Regions from separate parts of the Kitasatospora sp. NPDC059646 genome, predicted to be linked through region 3. Evidence: riboswitches for the same ligand, from Rfam matches in the RefSeq annotation. Region 3 holds a riboswitch; each other region holds the start of a gene.
The links. Region 3 has a riboswitch for cobalamin ahead of ACFV1L_RS33180 (HoxN/HupN/NixA family nickel/cobalt transporter). Riboswitches for the same ligand answer to the same signal wherever they lie in the genome.
Positions count from the first base shown of each region.

Region 1 (4,001 bases), on a different contig from region 3:
ACTCCACGAACCCGTTGAAGAAGGAGACCTGGAAGTACAGCGTCCCGCCGTCCGGGGCGAACACCGCCGGCCGCACCGCGTTGGACAGGTCGGAGCGGCCGACGGCGTCCAGCCGCTGGCGCATGTCGATGGTGCGCACCGTCCGGAAGGTGTCGGCGTCGACGACCGTGATGTGCCGGTCGCCCTTCGTCCAGTCCAGCCACGGCGCGTCCAGGGCGGTGGTGACCTCGCCGATCGACATGTTCCAGATCTGCCGGCCGCCGTCCGTGTACAGGTTCTCGTGCGGCTTGTCGCCGGCGGCGAACGAGCCGAGCAGCCGGCCGGTGGCGATGTCCAGCACCTGCACGGTGTTCGCGGTGGACGCGGAGACCACCACCCGGGTGCCGTCCGGCGACAGCGCCATGTGGTCGGAGCGGTAGCCGTCCACCGGGAAACGCCAGTTGATCCGACCCGTGGCCAGATCGACCGAGACCACGTCGGCGAAGCTCGGCCGCGAGACCACCAGCGCGGAGCCGTCCGGCGTGGTGTACATGTCGTCGACGAACTGGTCGTGGCCCTCCCCGGGGCCCAGCCGCACGCCCAGGAAGTAGGCCAGCTTCACCGGGTTCAGGGCGATCTCGGCCAGCCGCTGGTCCTTGTCCGGGACGACGTTGACCCGGCCCACCCGCGCCAGCGCCCCGCGCGAGGTCACCGCGTCCGCCGTGCCGTCCCAGTTGTTGCCGACGAACAGCACCTCCCGCAGACCGTCGGCCGCGGGGGTCGACGCGGCCGCCGCGTCCGGGGCGGCCGCACCCGCCCGGGCCACCGCGCCCGGACCGGACACCGCCAGGACACACACCGCCGCGACGCCTGCGAGGCGACTCGCACGTCGAGAGCGCCGGAACGGGGAACGGGACATCACGGCTCCTTCACGCGGACAGGCCAAGGGGGAACGCCCGGAGACCGGCGCCGGGACGCGCCGTGGCGCGGGCGTTACTCGACAGTAGGGAGGTGGGCCGGGGCTGACAAGACATCGGGAGCGAACTGGGGCCGTGGAAGCGGGAGTTGAGGTCCACGCGGGTGGTGGCCGGCGGTCCCGCCGCCCGAGGCCGCCCCGGGCGGCGGACCGGTCCGCGCCGCAGCTCCCGGAGGCGACGGCCGCGGCCGTCGCCTCCGGCGGCGCCGCGTCGGCGTCCTCGGCCGGGACGACCCGCGCGCCCCGCCGCCGGAGCGTCGCCGACCCGCCCCGCCGACCGCCGTCAGGAGCACCTCGGAACGGGATATAGGCTGGTCGGGCAGCGGTTCGCCCCCGTCCGACCAGGCCGGGCGCGTCGCAAGAGGGAACCTGGTGCGAGTCCAGGACTGCCTCGCAGCGGTGAGCGGGAACGACCGCCGTCACACGCACTGGGCCCGACCGGCCCGGGAAGCGACGGCCAGTAGGAAGCCCCCCACGGGAGAGGGCCCGCGAGTCCGAAGACCTGCCGCCGCCCGCAGCGCCCACCGGCGCCGCGGCCCGAGTCGCAACTCGCGAAGGAGAGTTGACGTGGCAGACCAGACCGCGACACCCGTGATGACCGCCGCCAAGCCCGCGGAGGCGTCCGAGGTCACGCTCGCGCACATCATGAGCGAGCACGACACCAACCTGTACGGCACCATCCACGGCGGCGTGGTGATGAAGCTCATCGACGACGCCGCCGGCGCGGCCGCCGCCCGGCACGCCGAGGGCCCGGCCGTCACGGCCGCGGTGGACGGCATGTCCTTCCTCGCCCCCGTCCGGGCCGGCGACCTGCTCACCGCGCACGCCGAGCTCGAACGGGCCGGCCGTACCTCGATGACCGTCCGGGTCAGCGTCACCGCGCAGCGCTGGAACGCCGCCGCCGGCCCGGTCACCGAGGTCGCCACCGCGCGGCTCACCTTCGTCGCCGTCGACGCCGACAGCCGCCCGCGGCCGGTCCCGGCGCTGCTCCCGGCGGAGCCTGCCGCGACCGCCTGACGTCCTGTCACCGTCCGGGCCCCGGAGCGCCGATCCCCTTCGGTGCTCCGGGGCCTGCGGTCTACGTGATCACTCTCACGTCGAACAAACCGCCGCATTTGCGGCGGCGTGAGATCGACATGTTCCGTTCAAGCTCCGCTTACCCCACCATGGCAGCGTGTGCCCGCCTACGCGCGTAGCGCACCCCATGGTTCCTGTGGTTCGAGGAGATTGACAGATGATCAGAACGTGGAAGGCCGCCCGCCCGCTGGCCCTCACCGCCGCCGCCCTGGTGGCCGCAGCCGGAGCGAGCGCCGTCCCGCAGCACGCCACCGCCGCCACCCCCAAGACCACCACCGCCGCGGCCGCCGCCGCCACCCCCAAGCGGGTGCTCTTCGACAACTCCAAGGCGGAGACCGCGGGCAACGCGGACTGGATCATCTCCACCAGCCAGCCCGACCCGCTGGCGCAGAACGCCAACCCCACCGGCGAGACCAGCTGGACCGGCGCCATCTCCGCCTGGGGCGTGGCCCTGCAGAAGACCGGCAACTACAGCCTGAAGACCCTGCCGGCCGGCAACACCATCACCTACGGCACCGGTGGCGCGCTCGACCTCGCCAACTTCGACGAGTTCGTGCTGCCCGAGCCCAACGTGCGGCTCAGCGACGCCGAGAAGACCGCCGTGATGAAGTTCGTCCAGAACGGCGGCGGCCTGTTCCTGATCTCCGACCACACCGTCAGCGACCGCAACAACGACGGCTGGGACTCCCCGGCCATCATCAACGACCTGCTGACCACCAACAGCGTCGACAACACCGACCCGTTCGGCTTCTCCGTCGACCTGCTGAACATCACCACCGACAACCCGCGGGCGATCACCGACGCCACCGACCCGGTGCTGAACGGCTCCTTCGGCAAGGTCACCGGCTCGATCATCCGCAACGGCACCACCTTCACCCTCAAGCCCGCCGACAACCCCAACGTCAAGGGCCTGGTCTACCGCACCGGGTACAGCGGCAACACCGGCGCGGCGTTCGCCACCTCGACCTTCGGCAACGGCCGGGTCGCGATCTGGGGCGACTCCTCGCCGATCGACGACGGCACCGGCCAGTCCGGCAACACCCTGTACAACGGCTGGAACGACCCGGCCGGCACCGACGCCGCGCTCGCCCTCAACGCCACCGCCTGGCTCGCCCAGGGCGGCTCCACCGGCAACACCGGCTCGGTCTCGCTCACCAACCCGGGCGCCCGCACCGCCACCGTCGGCACCGCGACCAGCCTCCAGCTGTCCGCCACCGACACCGCCGGCGGCACCCTGGGCTACGCGGCCACCGGCCTGCCCGCCGGACTGACCGTCAACTCCGCCACCGGCCTGATCAGCGGCACGCCCACCACCGCGGGCACCTCCACGGTGACCGTCACCGCCACCGACTCCACCGGGCCGTCCGCCACCGCCACCTTCACCTGGACGGTCGCCGCGAGCGGCGGCAGCACCTGCACCGCCGCCCAGCTGATCACCAACCCCGGCTTCGAGACCGGCTCCACCTCCGGCTGGACCGAGACCAACAGCGGCGGCTCCAGCACCATCAACAGCAGCAGCAGCGAGCCCGCCCACAGCGGCAGCTACGACGCCTGGCTGGACGGCTACGGCGCCGCCAACACCGACACCCTCGCCCAGACCGTCACCCTGCCGACCGGCTGCAGCAGCTACAACCTCAGCTTCTGGCTGCACATCGACAGCGCCTCCTCGGCCACCACGGTGTTCGACACCCTCGCCGTGACGGCCAACGGGACCACCCTCGCCACCTACAGCAACACCAACGCGGCCAGCGGCTACCAGCAGCGCACCTTCAACCTCGCCGCCTACGCCGGCCAGACCGTCACCCTGAAGTTCACCGGCACCGAGGACTACACCAAGCAGACCTCGTTCGTCCTGGACGACATCACCCTCAACGTGTCCTGACCCCACCCGGAGACCCCCGGGCCGGCCCCACCCGGCCCGGGACTTCGCGGCCGCGCACGGGCGGACCCGCCGCGCTGCGCCGCCGGA
Region 1 covers NZ_JBHWDS010000001.1:201,427-205,427, reverse strand. Annotated here, with positions in the region: gene ACFV1L_RS00925 (YncE family protein) at 1-898, opposite strand, end outside; cobalamin riboswitch at 1,315-1,459, shown strand; gene ACFV1L_RS00920 (acyl-CoA thioesterase) at 1,523-1,972, shown strand; gene ACFV1L_RS00915 (putative Ig domain-containing protein) at 2,190-3,914, shown strand.
Region 1: another riboswitch for cobalamin. It lies ahead of ACFV1L_RS00920 (acyl-CoA thioesterase); the one in region 3 lies ahead of ACFV1L_RS33180 (HoxN/HupN/NixA family nickel/cobalt transporter).

Region 2 (4,001 bases), on a different contig from region 3:
GGGATCCGCACCGGGTTGCGCGCCAGCTGATCCTCCGTCAGCCACGCCTGGTCGTAGCCGCCCGCCTCGATCAGCGCGTGGATCAGCGCGTCGCCGTCGTGCTGGAGAGCGCTTTCCGTGTGCAGTCCCGGCAGACTGTCGCCCAGGTCCATGCCCTCCGCGCGCAACCGCTCCAGCAGCCGCATCGCCGACGCCGGAGTGTCCAGGCCGACCGCGTTGCCGACCCGCGCGTGCTTGGTCGGGTACGCGGACAGGATCAGCGCGAGCCGCCGCTCGGACGCCGGAGTGTGCCGCAGCCGGGCGTGCCGCACGGCGATCCCCGCCACCCGCGACGCCCGCTCCGCGTCCGCCGCGTACACCGTCAGCCCGTCCTCGTCGACCTCCTTGAACGAGAACGGCACCGTGATCAGCCGGCCGTCGAACTCCGGGACGGCGACCTGCGTCGCCGTGTCCAGCGGCGACAGCCCGTCGTCGCTGCCCTCCCACTGCGCCCGCGACCAGGTCAGGCACAGCGCCTGCAGGATCGGCCGGTCCAACGCCGCCAACGCCCCCGCGTCCCACGCCTCCTCGTCACCGCCGGCCTGCGCGTCGGCCGGCCGGGTGCCGCCCGCCGCCAGCACCGTCGTCACGATCGCGTCGGCCGCGCCCAGCTCCGCCAGCAACTCCGGCTCCGCGCCGCGCAACGAGGCGCAGAAGTACGCGCGGGCCTGCGCACCCCGGTCCTCGATCGCCCGGCAGAGCGTCTCCACGAACGCCGTGTTGCCGCTCATGTGGTGCGCCCGGTAGTACAGCACCGCGACGGACGGGCCCTCCGAGGTGCGGGCGGTGCGCTCCAGCGGACCCCAGGACGGGGCGGACGCCGGCGGCGCGAAACCGTGGCCGGTCAGCAGCACCGTGTCCGACAGGAACGCGCCCAGCTCCGCCAGGTTCGCCGGGCCGCCGTGCGCCAGGTACGCGTGCGCCTCCGCCGCGATGCCCGCCGGCACCGTCGACAGCTCCATCAGCTGCGCGTCCGGAGCCTGCTCACCCGTCAGCACGACCACCGGACGCGGCCCGGCGAGCAGCACGTCCAGCCCCTCCTGCCAGGCCCGCCGGCCGCCCAGCAGCCGCACGACCACCAGCTCGACGCCGTCCAGCAGTTCGGGCAGGTCCGCGGGGGCCAGGCGCGCCGGGTTGCCCCACCGGAACGGCACCGGGCCGTTCGACGCCCGGGCGCTCAGCAGGTCCGTGTCGGACGTGGACAGCAGCAGGATCATGCGAAAGCCCTCCCGGGCGTCTCGAACAGCGCGGACAACACGGCGATGGGCGCACAGGAACGATCGAGGACGCGGAACGGCCCGCCGGGAACGGAGCCCACGGGCACCCGCCGGAGAACGGGCATGCGGCAGCGCATGGCACGGACCTTCCTCGGGGTCCTCGCCCCGGGCAGTGGAGGACGGCCGGAGTTCCTGGCTCCCACGGCTCACTGAGCCGCGGTCACAGTGGCGGGACCGCACCGGATTCTCACCGGACTTCCTCCGCTGTGCCGTCGCTGGCAGCGGACACCCCGAGAGGTGCCCGCCAGCATCGTACGGGTTGATCGGCCGTCGGGGGAGTGTGACCTGCGCCGCCGACCCGAATTCGCCCCCGGCCCGCGAACGGCGCCGGCCGGCACCGGCCTGAGCTGCGCAATCGCACCCCCGCCCGGCCCCGCGCGGCGCGATCGGCACGGTGGCGCGAATCGCCGCCATGGGTATGCTCGCCGCCATGCCACCCACACCCGACGCCTCCGAGGCACCCTCCGTCGGGCCCGACCGAGGCCGCGCCGACGCCTGCCCCGGCGCGCTCCGCCTGCACCCCGCCGAAGACGGCCACCTCGCCCGACTCCGGCTCCCCGGCGGCCATCTGACGCGCCGTCAGATCCTTGTCCTGGCCGACGCGGCGGACGACCTCGGCGACGGCGAGGTCGAGATCACCTCCCGCGGCAACCTCCAGCTGCGCGGCCTGCGCGAGCACTGCGCCGCCGAACTCGCCGAACGGCTGCGCGCCGTCGACCTGTTGCCGTCCGACACCCACGAACGCGTCCGCAACATCGTCGCCTCCCCGCTGGCCGGCCTCGACGGACGCGGCCGGACCGACGTCGATCTACCCGGCTGGGTGAGGGAGTTGGACGCCGCGCTGTGCGCCGCGCCGTGGGCCGCCCGGCTCTCCGGCAAGTTCCTGTTCGCCCTCGACGACGGGCGCGGCGACACCGCCGCCCTCAACGCCGATGTGACCTTGATCGCAGTCGGCGGCGGGCGCGCCCTGCTGCGCCTCGGCCGCGCCCGCCGCGCCACCGCCGTCGACCACCCCGTGCCCGCCGCGCTCGACGCCGCCCGGCACTTCCTCGACCTGGCCGCCGGACGCGCCTGGCACCTGCGCGAAGTGCAGGACGAACTGCCGGAAGGGGACGTGCCGCTGCCGGGATTCGCCGGTGAGCGGCCCCCGCTGGGGGTCGTCCCCGGCGGCCCGGTGTCCGGTGACGCGGGGTCCGGTGGTGCGAGGGCGGCCGGCGCTGTAACGGCCGGTGCCGTCTCGGTCGGGCTGCGGTTCGGGCGGGCCGGCAGCGGCCAGTGGCGACTGCTCGCGGAGGCCCTCGGCCCGGACGGCGCACCGAGTGTGCGGCTCACCCCGTGGCGCGGCGCCGTGGTGCCCGGCGCCGGGCCCGAGTGGCTGCCGCGGCTCGCCGCCGCGGGCTTCCGGACCGAGTCCGGCGGCCCCTGGGAGGGCGTCACCGCCTGCACCGGGCAGCCGGGTTGCGGGAAAGCGCTTGCCGACGTCCGCGCGCAGGCGGCCCGTGCGATCGCCGCCGTCCCCGCCGAGGGCCTGCCCGTGCACTGGTCCGGCTGCGAACGCCGCTGCGGACACCCCGCCGGACGCTGGGTCGACGTGCTGGCCACCGCCACCGGGCACCGCATCACCGTCGAGGGCCCGGGCCGCGAGACCACCCGGGCCGACCCGGGCAGCACCGGCGCGCACGGGACGACCACCGTGCGGCCCACCACCCGCGCGTACGACACCACCAGCGAATACGAGACGGCCGAGGCAGTCGCCGAGGCGCGCAATGCCGAATGGCGGAGGACCACATGATCGACTACGAGAAGGACGGCGCAGCCATCTACCGCCAGTCCTTCGCCACCATCCGCGCCGAGGCCGACCTCGCCGCGCTGCCCGCCGACGTCGCCCAGGTCGCGGTCCGGATGATCCACGCCTGCGGCATGACCGACCTGGTCGAGGACCTGCTCTGGTCGCCGAACGTGGTCGCCGACGCCCGCCGCGCCCTGCACGCCGGCGCGCCCGTCCTGTGCGACGTCAACATGGTCGCCAGCGGGGTGACGCGCAAGCGGCTGCCCGCCGACAACGAGGTGATCTGCACCCTCACCGACCCGACGGTGCCCGAACTCGCCCGCGCCATGGGCACCACCCGCAGCGCCGCCGCCATGGAGCTCTGGCTGCCCCGCCTCGAAGGCGCCGTGGTCGCCGTCGGCAACGCCCCCACCTCGCTCTTCCGGCTGCTGGAGATGATCGAGGCCGGCGCGCCCCGACCTGCCGCCGTGATCGGCGTCCCCGTCGGCTTCATCGGCGCGGCCGAGTCCAAGCAGGCCCTGGCCGAACACCCGGCCGCACTGGAACACCTGGTGGTCCGGGGCCGCCGGGGCGGCAGCGCGATCGCCGCTGCCGCGATCAACGCGATTGCGAGCGACCAGGAATGACGGAACGTCAGGAATCCCCCATGGCCGGCCGGTTGTACGGCGTCGGCGTCGGACCGGGAGACCCGTCCCTGGTCACGGTGCGCGCCGCCGAACTCATCGGCAAGGCCGACGTCATCGCCTACCACTGCGCCCGGCACGGCCGCTCGCACGCCCGCGCCATCGCCGAGCGGTACATGACGGGCAGTCAGATCGAAGAGCGGCTGATGTACCCCGTCACCGTCGAGACCACCGACCGCCCCGGCGGCTACCGGGGCGCCCTCGACGACTTCT
Region 2 covers NZ_JBHWDS010000001.1:273,587-277,587, reverse strand. Annotated here, with positions in the region: gene cobN (cobaltochelatase subunit CobN) at 1-1,256, opposite strand, end outside; cobalamin riboswitch at 1,426-1,564, opposite strand; gene ACFV1L_RS01250 (hypothetical protein) at 1,747-3,108, shown strand; gene ACFV1L_RS01245 (precorrin-8X methylmutase) at 3,105-3,731, shown strand; gene ACFV1L_RS01240 (precorrin-2 C(20)-methyltransferase) at 3,752-4,001, shown strand, end outside.
Region 2: another riboswitch for cobalamin. It lies ahead of cobN (cobaltochelatase subunit CobN); the one in region 3 lies ahead of ACFV1L_RS33180 (HoxN/HupN/NixA family nickel/cobalt transporter).

Region 3 (4,001 bases):
GGGGTCCGACGGCGTGCGAGGTGCTGACGCCGGGGGAGAAGGCGGCGCTGCACCGCCGGCTGGGGCCGGACCCGTTGCGGCCGGGCGAGGCCGGGGACGCCGCGTGGCAGCGGATCTCGCGGAGCGGGACGTCGGTGGCCGCGCTGCTGATGGATCAGAAGGTCCTGGCGGGTGTCGGCAACGTGTACCGCGCGGAGGTGCTGTTCCGGCTGGGGATCAGTCCGCACCGGGCCGGCCGGGACGTGAGCCGGGCGGAGTGGGACGCGATCTGGGCGGATCTGGTGGCGCTGATGCACGACGGCGTCGCGGCGGGGCGGATCGACACGGTCCGGCCGGAGCACACGCCGGAGGCGATGGGGCGGCCGCCGCGGGTGGACGACCACGGTGGCGAGGTGTACGTGTACCGGCGGCAGGACCAGCCCTGCCTGGTGTGCGAAACCCCGGTGCGCACGGAGGAGTTGGCGGCCCGGAACCTGTTCTGGTGTCCGCGCTGCCAGCAGTCCTGACGCTCCGTCACCACGGGAAGCCTTGACGCAAGGTTGACCGGGTCTTGGTCGAGGGTCCCGGAACGCGCTCCTATTGTCGGGTCCATGTCCGCACAACCGTTCCGGGGCTACCGCCCGGCCCCCGCCCTGCCGGTCCTGCCGTACCGCAAGCCCACCAAGGGGCGCGACTACTGGGTGCTGGACGACGTGCTTCCGGACCCGGACGCGGTGCGCGCCCGGCACCTGGCCCGGACCGACTGGGACGAGGGCTACCCGCACAAGCCGGAGTCGTGGCCCGGGCTGCGGGCGATGCCCGGCCTGGAGCCGGACGAGTTGGCGCACGTCGAGAAGCTGGTGCGGGAGACCGTGCAGGTGCCGCGGATCTGGGCGCTGGGCGAGGCCGAGGGCGGCACGTTCAACCACAACTGCGTGCAGGTGGTGGGGGCGGGGGAGTGCGAGCCGCGCCCGCACACCGATTCGCGGTCGCTGTGCCGGTACGCCGCCGTGCTGTACCTGAACCCGAACGTCCCCAAGCGGTGCGGGACCAGCTTCTACCGGCAGAGCCTGCCGGGCGGCCGGCTCGGCGGGAACACGGTGGTCGCCCCGCACAACAACCTGGTCGACGCGCTCGGTACCCGCTTCGTCCCGCCGGACTCGTTCACCGAGGACCTGGCCGTGCCGCACCGGTACAACCGGCTGCTGCTGTACACCGCGAACCTGATGCACACCGCCACCGAGTACTACGGCGCGACGCTGGAGGAGAAGCGGATGACCTGCGTCTTCTTCTGGATGGCCTGACGCAGCGTCAAGTAGCCCTGATGACAGCCGAATCGGGGCGGCAATCCGGGCCTGCGGCGAGGCCCGAGTGATCTTCGACACCCGGCGGCGCGTGCGCCCGCCCTTGCCGCTGTCCGGCCGCCGGTTCTACGGTGGTCGGGCCGTGGTGTTCGGGAAGCCGGTGCACTGTGCTCGTCACAGGAGTCCGGAGCGGCCCTCGCCACTGTGATCGGGGAGTCGTCGGCTCCCACCTCGTGCCACTGGCCCCGCGGCCGGGAAGGCCGGGCGCCGACGCCGAACACCCCGTCAGCCAGGAGACCGGCCACGGCATCTCACGAAGTGATCCACGAGGTGCTGGAGCGTGATGCGCGGATGACCGCGTCCGATTCGACCGTGCCCGGAAACGTTCCGGGCTCCCCCCTGCCGTCCTTCCGCTGGCGACGCGAGGACACCGTGCGCACCGCCGGCCTGATGGCGGTGATCCTGGCCCTGCACGTGGCCGCGTTCGGAACCCTGCTGTTCCTGGTGGTGCCGGAGAAGTACCAGGTCGGCACCCAGGTGTTCGGTGTGGGGCTGGGCGTCACCGCCTACACCCTGGGCATGCGCCATGCCTTCGACGCCGACCACATCGCGGTGATCGACAACACCACCCGCAAGCTGATGGCGGACGGCCGCCGTCCGGTCTCGGTGGGCTTCTGGTTCGCCCTCGGGCACTCCTCGATGGTGGTGGTGATGGCCGGGCTGGTGGCCGGCGGCGCCGCACTGGCGGGCACCCTGATGGACGAGGACTCGACGACCCATCAGGTGCTGGGCACCATCGGCACCACCGCGTCCGGTGCGTTCCTGTACCTGATCGCGGCGCTCAACCTGGTGGCGCTGCTGGGCATCCTGCGGGTGTTCCGGGCGATGCGGGCCGGGGAGTACGACGAGGCCGAGCTGGAGAAGCACCTGGACTCCCGGGGCTTCCTGGCCCGGATCCTGAGCCGGGCGACCCGTTCGATCACCCGGCCGGGCCAGATGTTCCCGGTGGGCATGGTGCTGGGCCTGGGCTTCGACACGGCCACCGAGGTCACCCTGATGGTGATGGCGGGCTCGGGCGCGGCGTCGGGCCTGCCCTGGTACGCGATCGTCTGCCTGCCGCTGCTGTTCGCCGCGGGGATGAGCCTGTTCGACACCCTGGACGGCACGTTCATGAACTTCGCCTACCAGTGGGCGTTCTCCAACCCGGTCCGCAAGGTGTACTACAACCTGACGATCACGGGGCTGTCGATCGCGGTGGCGTTCGTGATCGGCACCATCGAGCTGGTCGCCGTCCTGCACGACAAGCTCGGCCTGGACGACCCGGTCTCCGGCTGGATCGCCGGGCTCGGCCTGGACAACGTGGGCTTCGTGATCGTCGGCCTGTTCGTGGTGGTCTGGGCGGCGGCGATCGCCTACTGGCGGATCGCCCGCCGCTCCAAGGCGTTCGCCGGGGCCTGAGCCGGAACGGCGGCCGGTACCGGCGCGGCCCGACGCCGCGTCAACCGGCCGCCAGGATCAGCGTTCCGGCCACCGCCAGGCCGGCGCCGACCACCTGGATCCGCAGCAGCCGCTCCTTGAGCAGGCCGCGCGCCATCAGCGCCGTGACCACCGGGTAGAGCGACGCGAGGACGGCCGCCACCGCCACCGAGCCCAGGTGGGTGGCGGCGGCGTACAGGCCGTTGGCGGCCACGTCGGCGACGCCGACCGCGGTCAGCGCGGGCAGCGAGCGGGCCGCGCCGCGCAGCCCGAGCGGCTCCCGGCGGGCCGCGGCGGCCAGCATGCCGATGCCGACGGCGGCGTTGGTCAGCCGCTGCACGCACAGCGTCAGCAGCAGGCCGCCGCCGGCGCTGGCGTGCGCGATCAGCGCGAGCACCGCGCCGAACGCGAACGCGGCGGACAGCGTGAGCACCAGCACCCGGCGGCTCACCGCCGGCCCGCCGCGCTGCGGGCCGCCCGCCAGCGCGACGCCGGCGACCGCCACCACGATGCCCAGGCCCTGGACGGCTGCGGGCCGCTCGCCGAGGAACAGTCCGACACCGATCGGCACCAGCACGCCGACGGTGGCCAGCGGCGAGACCACGCCCATCGGCCCGAGCGCCAGCGCCCGGTAGAAGGCGAGCAGTGCGAACGGCCCGATCACCCCGGCCGCGACGGCGTACCAGAGCGCGGGCCCGGCGTCCGCCCAGCCGCCGGTGGCGGTGACGGCCACCGCGAGGACCGCGGCGGCCGCGGTCTGGGAGAGCACCACCACGCCGAGCGCGGGCAGCCGGCGCGTGATCGCGCCGCCGCCGTAGTCGGCGACGCCCCAGAGCAGGCTGGCCAGCAGCGCGAGGCCGGCGCTCACGAGGCGGTGCCGGGGGGTACGGACGGGGGCAGCATGGTGTACTCCGCAGTACAGTCGGTGGATCTCTCGTGCTGCCGCAGCATAGTGCAATCCACTGAACTGCCCCAACCAGAATATTGGACTCAAGCGTGCCGGAACCCGACCTCGTCACCCAGGCCCTCGCCCGCAACCTCAAGCGGCTGCGCACCGAACGCGGCCACACCCTGGACGCCCTCGCGGCCCGCTCGGGCGTCAGCCGCGGCATGGTGGTCCAGATCGAGCAGGCCCGCACCAACCCCAGCGTCGGCACCGTGGTCCGGCTGGCCGACGCGCTCGGCGTCTCGATCGCCCGGCTGCTCGACTACGACGAGACCTCCCAGGTGCGGATCGTCCCC
Region 3 covers NZ_JBHWDS010000071.1:11,294-15,294, forward strand. Annotated here, with positions in the region: gene ACFV1L_RS33170 (Fpg/Nei family DNA glycosylase) at 1-506, shown strand, start outside; gene ACFV1L_RS33175 (DUF6445 family protein) at 591-1,283, shown strand; cobalamin riboswitch at 1,410-1,604, shown strand; gene ACFV1L_RS33180 (HoxN/HupN/NixA family nickel/cobalt transporter) at 1,602-2,741, shown strand; gene ACFV1L_RS33185 (EamA family transporter) at 2,782-3,627, opposite strand; gene ACFV1L_RS33190 (XRE family transcriptional regulator) at 3,756-4,001, shown strand, end outside.

Region 4 (4,001 bases), on a different contig from region 3:
CGCACCAGCACCCCCGGCTCCTGCGCCAGCGCGTCCACGTCCGTGAAGTTCGACAACCGCGGGAACCGCACCACCGCGACCCGCAACACCTCCGCCCCCACCGGCCCGCCCGCCGCCGGCCGCGCCGCCACCGAGGCCAGATCCAGCGAGTCCTCCGCGTCCAGCCACAGCCCCTGCAGCATCGGGAACGTCCCCAGCACCGGACGGCCCGTCAACTCCCGCAACATCGTCAACCCCGGCGCGAGCAGCCGGGCATCACCGCGGAACTTGTTCACGAACCAGCCCGCGACCAGCGACTGGTCGTCCGCCGAGAGCAGCGCCAGCGTCCCGAACATCGACGCGAACACCCCGCCGCGGTCGATGTCCCCGACCACCACCACCGGCAGCCGCGCCGCCGACGCCAACCCCATGTTCGCGATGTCCCGGTCCCGCAGGTTGATCTCCGCCGGAGACCCCGCGCCCTCGCACACCACCACGTCGAACCGCGACCGCAAGTCCGCCAGACACTCCAACGACCGCTCCAGCAGCACCGGCTTCCGATCCCGGTAGTCCAGCGCCCCGACCTCCGCCACGGCCCGCCCCATCAGCACCACCTGACTCCGGCCGTCCGCCCCCGGCTTCAACAGCACCGGATTCATCGCCGCCTCCGGCTCCACCCCCGCCGCCTGCGCCTGCATCGCCTGCGCCCGCCCGATCTCCGCCCCATCGGCCGTCACGAACGAATTCAACGACATGTTCTGCGCCTTGAACGGCGCCACCCTCACCCCCTTCCGCAACAGCCACCGGCAGATCCCCGCCGTCACCACACTCTTCCCGGCATCCGAAGTCGTCCCGGCCACCAACAACGCCCCACTCACGGACGACCTCCTCCGAAGAACCGAGAAACAAGAACCCAACCGGCAGCCGCCAAGCCCCGCCACGACCGCCCCGAACCGCAAGCCCCGCCCACCTGCTCCGCGGCCGCCCGCCCCCGCGAGCACCAGGGGCGACTGCGCGAGGCGGAAGACCCAACCCCGAAACCCCGGCGCCGCACAGCCACTTGCACCTTCCGCCCGCCCGCGGCCATTGCGCCGCGCATGCCGAAGGCACCCGCCGCCTGTGCGGCCGCCCGCTCCCGCGAGCGCCAGGGGCGACTGCGCGAGGCAGAGGACCCAACACCGAAACCCCGGCACCGCACAGCCACTTGCACCTTCCGCCCGCCCGCGGCCGTCTCGCTGCGCGTCGCGGTGGCGAGCCCACCGAAGCAGCCCGTCGCCGGTCGCAGCGACAGGCCACCCTGCGTCGCGGTCACTTGCGCCACGCGGCGGCTGCGAACCGTGCGCCGGCGGTGGCGGCCAGGGCGAGGAGGCCGACGCGGCGGGAGAGTCGGCAGGCCCGCTCGATGTCGGGGACGGCCACGGGGGGTTGGCCCGCGCCGAGGACGGGCCGGTGTTCGACGCGGTCGCCGTAGCGGAGGGTGCCGCCCAGTTGGACGCCCAGCGCACCGGCGAAGGCCGCCTCGGCCTGGCCGGCGTTCGGGCTGGGATGGGCGGAGCCGTCCCGCCGCCAGACCCGCCAGGCCCGCGACGGGGAGTCGGACGCGGCGACCGTCAGCAGTGCGGTGAGCCGCGCGCCGGGCCACCCGGCGACGTCGTCCAGGCGGGCGGAGGCCCAGCCGAAGCGACGGTGGCGGGCGGACTTGTGCCCCACCATCGCGTCCAGCGTGTTCACCGCCCGGAACGCCAGCAGCCCGGGCGTGCCCGCGATGCCGCCCCACACCAGCGCGTTGACGACGGCGTCGGCGGTGTTCTCCGCGACGGACTCCACCACGGCCCGCGCGATCTGCTGCTCGTCCAGCCCGGACGGGTCGCGGCCGCACAGGTGGGGGAGGCGTTCCCGAGCGGCCGTCAGATCGCCGTCCGCCAGCGACCGTCCGATCGTCCGGGCCTCCCGGGAGAGCGACGTCCCGCCGAGGACGGTGAACGTCGCGCCGGCCGTCAGCGCCGCCGAGGCCAGGGGCGAACGCCGTACGGCCCGCGCGGCGAGCGCCGCACCGCCCGCGACGGCGCCGACCGCGATCGCGGTGTACGCCGCGCCCGCACCGCGGTGGTCGCGCCAGAGCCGGCGCTCCAGTCGGGTCGCGGCGGTGCCGAACAGGGCGACGGGGTGTCCGCGCCGGGGGTCGCCCAGTCGGGCGTCCGCGAGGTATCCCGCGACCGCGCCCACCAGGTACGGGGCAGCCCGCATGGCGTCGTGTCCTCACTCAGGGTCCGCGCCCTGGATCGACGGAACGAAGGCCAGAGTCTCCTGACTTCCGGTCACCCCTCGTGGGGTTCCCGGTCACAGTGGCGGGACCGCGCCGGACTCGCACCGGCTTCCTCTGTTTACCTCCGTTTGGCCCGAAGATCCCACCACGCCCACTTCCGGCCAGTCAACCGACGCGACGGAGCGTTTGGTCACACACCGTCGCCGCCCGACGGCCCACCCACTGGGACCGCACGAGGACGACCAGCTCGCCTCCGGCCGATCGACGATCATCCTCCGGCGGGGACGACAGCGCCGACATGCGGGCAGCGGGCGCGCAGCAGTGGAATGTCGCGGATGGCGTCAGGGGTGCACTGACGGCGCGCCAGCCCGGAGACGAAAGCTCCTGGTGATTCGAGCAGGCGGGCAGCGCGCCCCCCGGAACTGGCGGAATCGTTCGAGCATGCGGGCCGGCAATTCGGCGTCCGCGTCCGCCGGCACTTCTCCGGCCAGCCGGAGGAGGAAGACCTCCCGGTGACCGAACTGCCGAAGTCGCCGCACGCCCTCGGCGGACAGTCGGACACCGTTCTCCCCGGCCTCGACACCGTGCTGATCGACGGACTTGGAGAGCCTTCGGAAAGGGACTCGGGCATCGGCAGCGGCCGTCTCCGGACTGTCCCGAAACAGGGATTCGGGAACGGTCGCGCCCCGGGCGGCGATTCGTGTGCTGAATTCCCACTGCGCTGCGGATCCACCCCTCCTCCGGAATCGCCGGGCGAGGTCGGAGGCCCGTGCAGGATCGCCGTTCGGGCAACCTCCTCCGGGGCGTCGACCGACGGCGGTTCGTTGCCGTACAGGCGGACACTTCCGTCGCGCCGGTGGGCTTTCGTGCTGCTCCCACCCTTCGCAGCAGTGCGGAACCCGATCCGAAGGTCGCCGTCGGAGCACCGTATGGCCCAGCCGTGAAAGCGCGCCGATTCGCCGAGTGGCCCCGGGGCGGGTGCACTGGAGGTACTGGACCGTCAGCACTCGGGAGACCGCCATGCGTTGGGGAACCGCCGCCGTTGTCGCAGCAGCCGCCGCAGGGGCCGGAGCGGGGGCGTTCCTGCTGCTCGGCCGGAAGGTGTCGGACCGGGTGGTGCAGCCGTCCGCGGCCACGCCGCCGCAGGCGGTGACGGTGCACGAGCTGGGGCCGGGGCGGGTGACGCTGACGGCGACCGCGGACACCGTCCGCCGGGGGCACTACGCGCTGGAGTGGGACGGGGGCGGCCACGCGGTGGTGGGGGAGGTGCTCGGCAGGGGCGGCGGGCGGGTGACCAGGCGGCTGGAGCGGGCCGAGCACGGCACCCTCGCCGTGGGTACGGAGGTCCGGCTGACCCCGCGGGTGCTGATCGGGGATCCGCGCTCCGCTCTCGGTCTGGACTTCACGGACACCGCCGTCCCCGGCGACCTCGGGGCGTTCCCGGCCTGGCGGACGACGGGGATGCGCGGCACCTGTGTGGTGCTGGTCCACGGCGCGGCGGCGGACCGTTCGCAGGCGCTGCCGGTGCTGCCGCTGCTGCACGCACTGCGGCTGCCCACGCTGACGATCACCTACCGGGGCGATGCCGGCGCCCCGGCGTCGCCGGACGGGCTGGGGCACTTCGGCGAGACCGAGTGGCACGACGTGGACGCGGCGATCGGGGCGGCGCTCGACCACGGCGCGGGCCGGGTCGTGCTGTGCGGCTGGTCGATGGGCGCGACCATCGCGCTCCAGACGGCGGCCCGTTCGGCCCGGC
Region 4 covers NZ_JBHWDS010000014.1:73,314-77,314, forward strand. Annotated here, with positions in the region: gene ACFV1L_RS12630 (cobyric acid synthase) at 1-857, opposite strand, end outside; gene ACFV1L_RS12635 (cobalamin biosynthesis protein) at 1,288-2,226, opposite strand; cobalamin riboswitch at 2,258-2,405, opposite strand; gene ACFV1L_RS12640 (alpha/beta fold hydrolase) at 3,266-4,001, shown strand, end outside.
Region 4: another riboswitch for cobalamin. It lies ahead of ACFV1L_RS12635 (cobalamin biosynthesis protein); the one in region 3 lies ahead of ACFV1L_RS33180 (HoxN/HupN/NixA family nickel/cobalt transporter).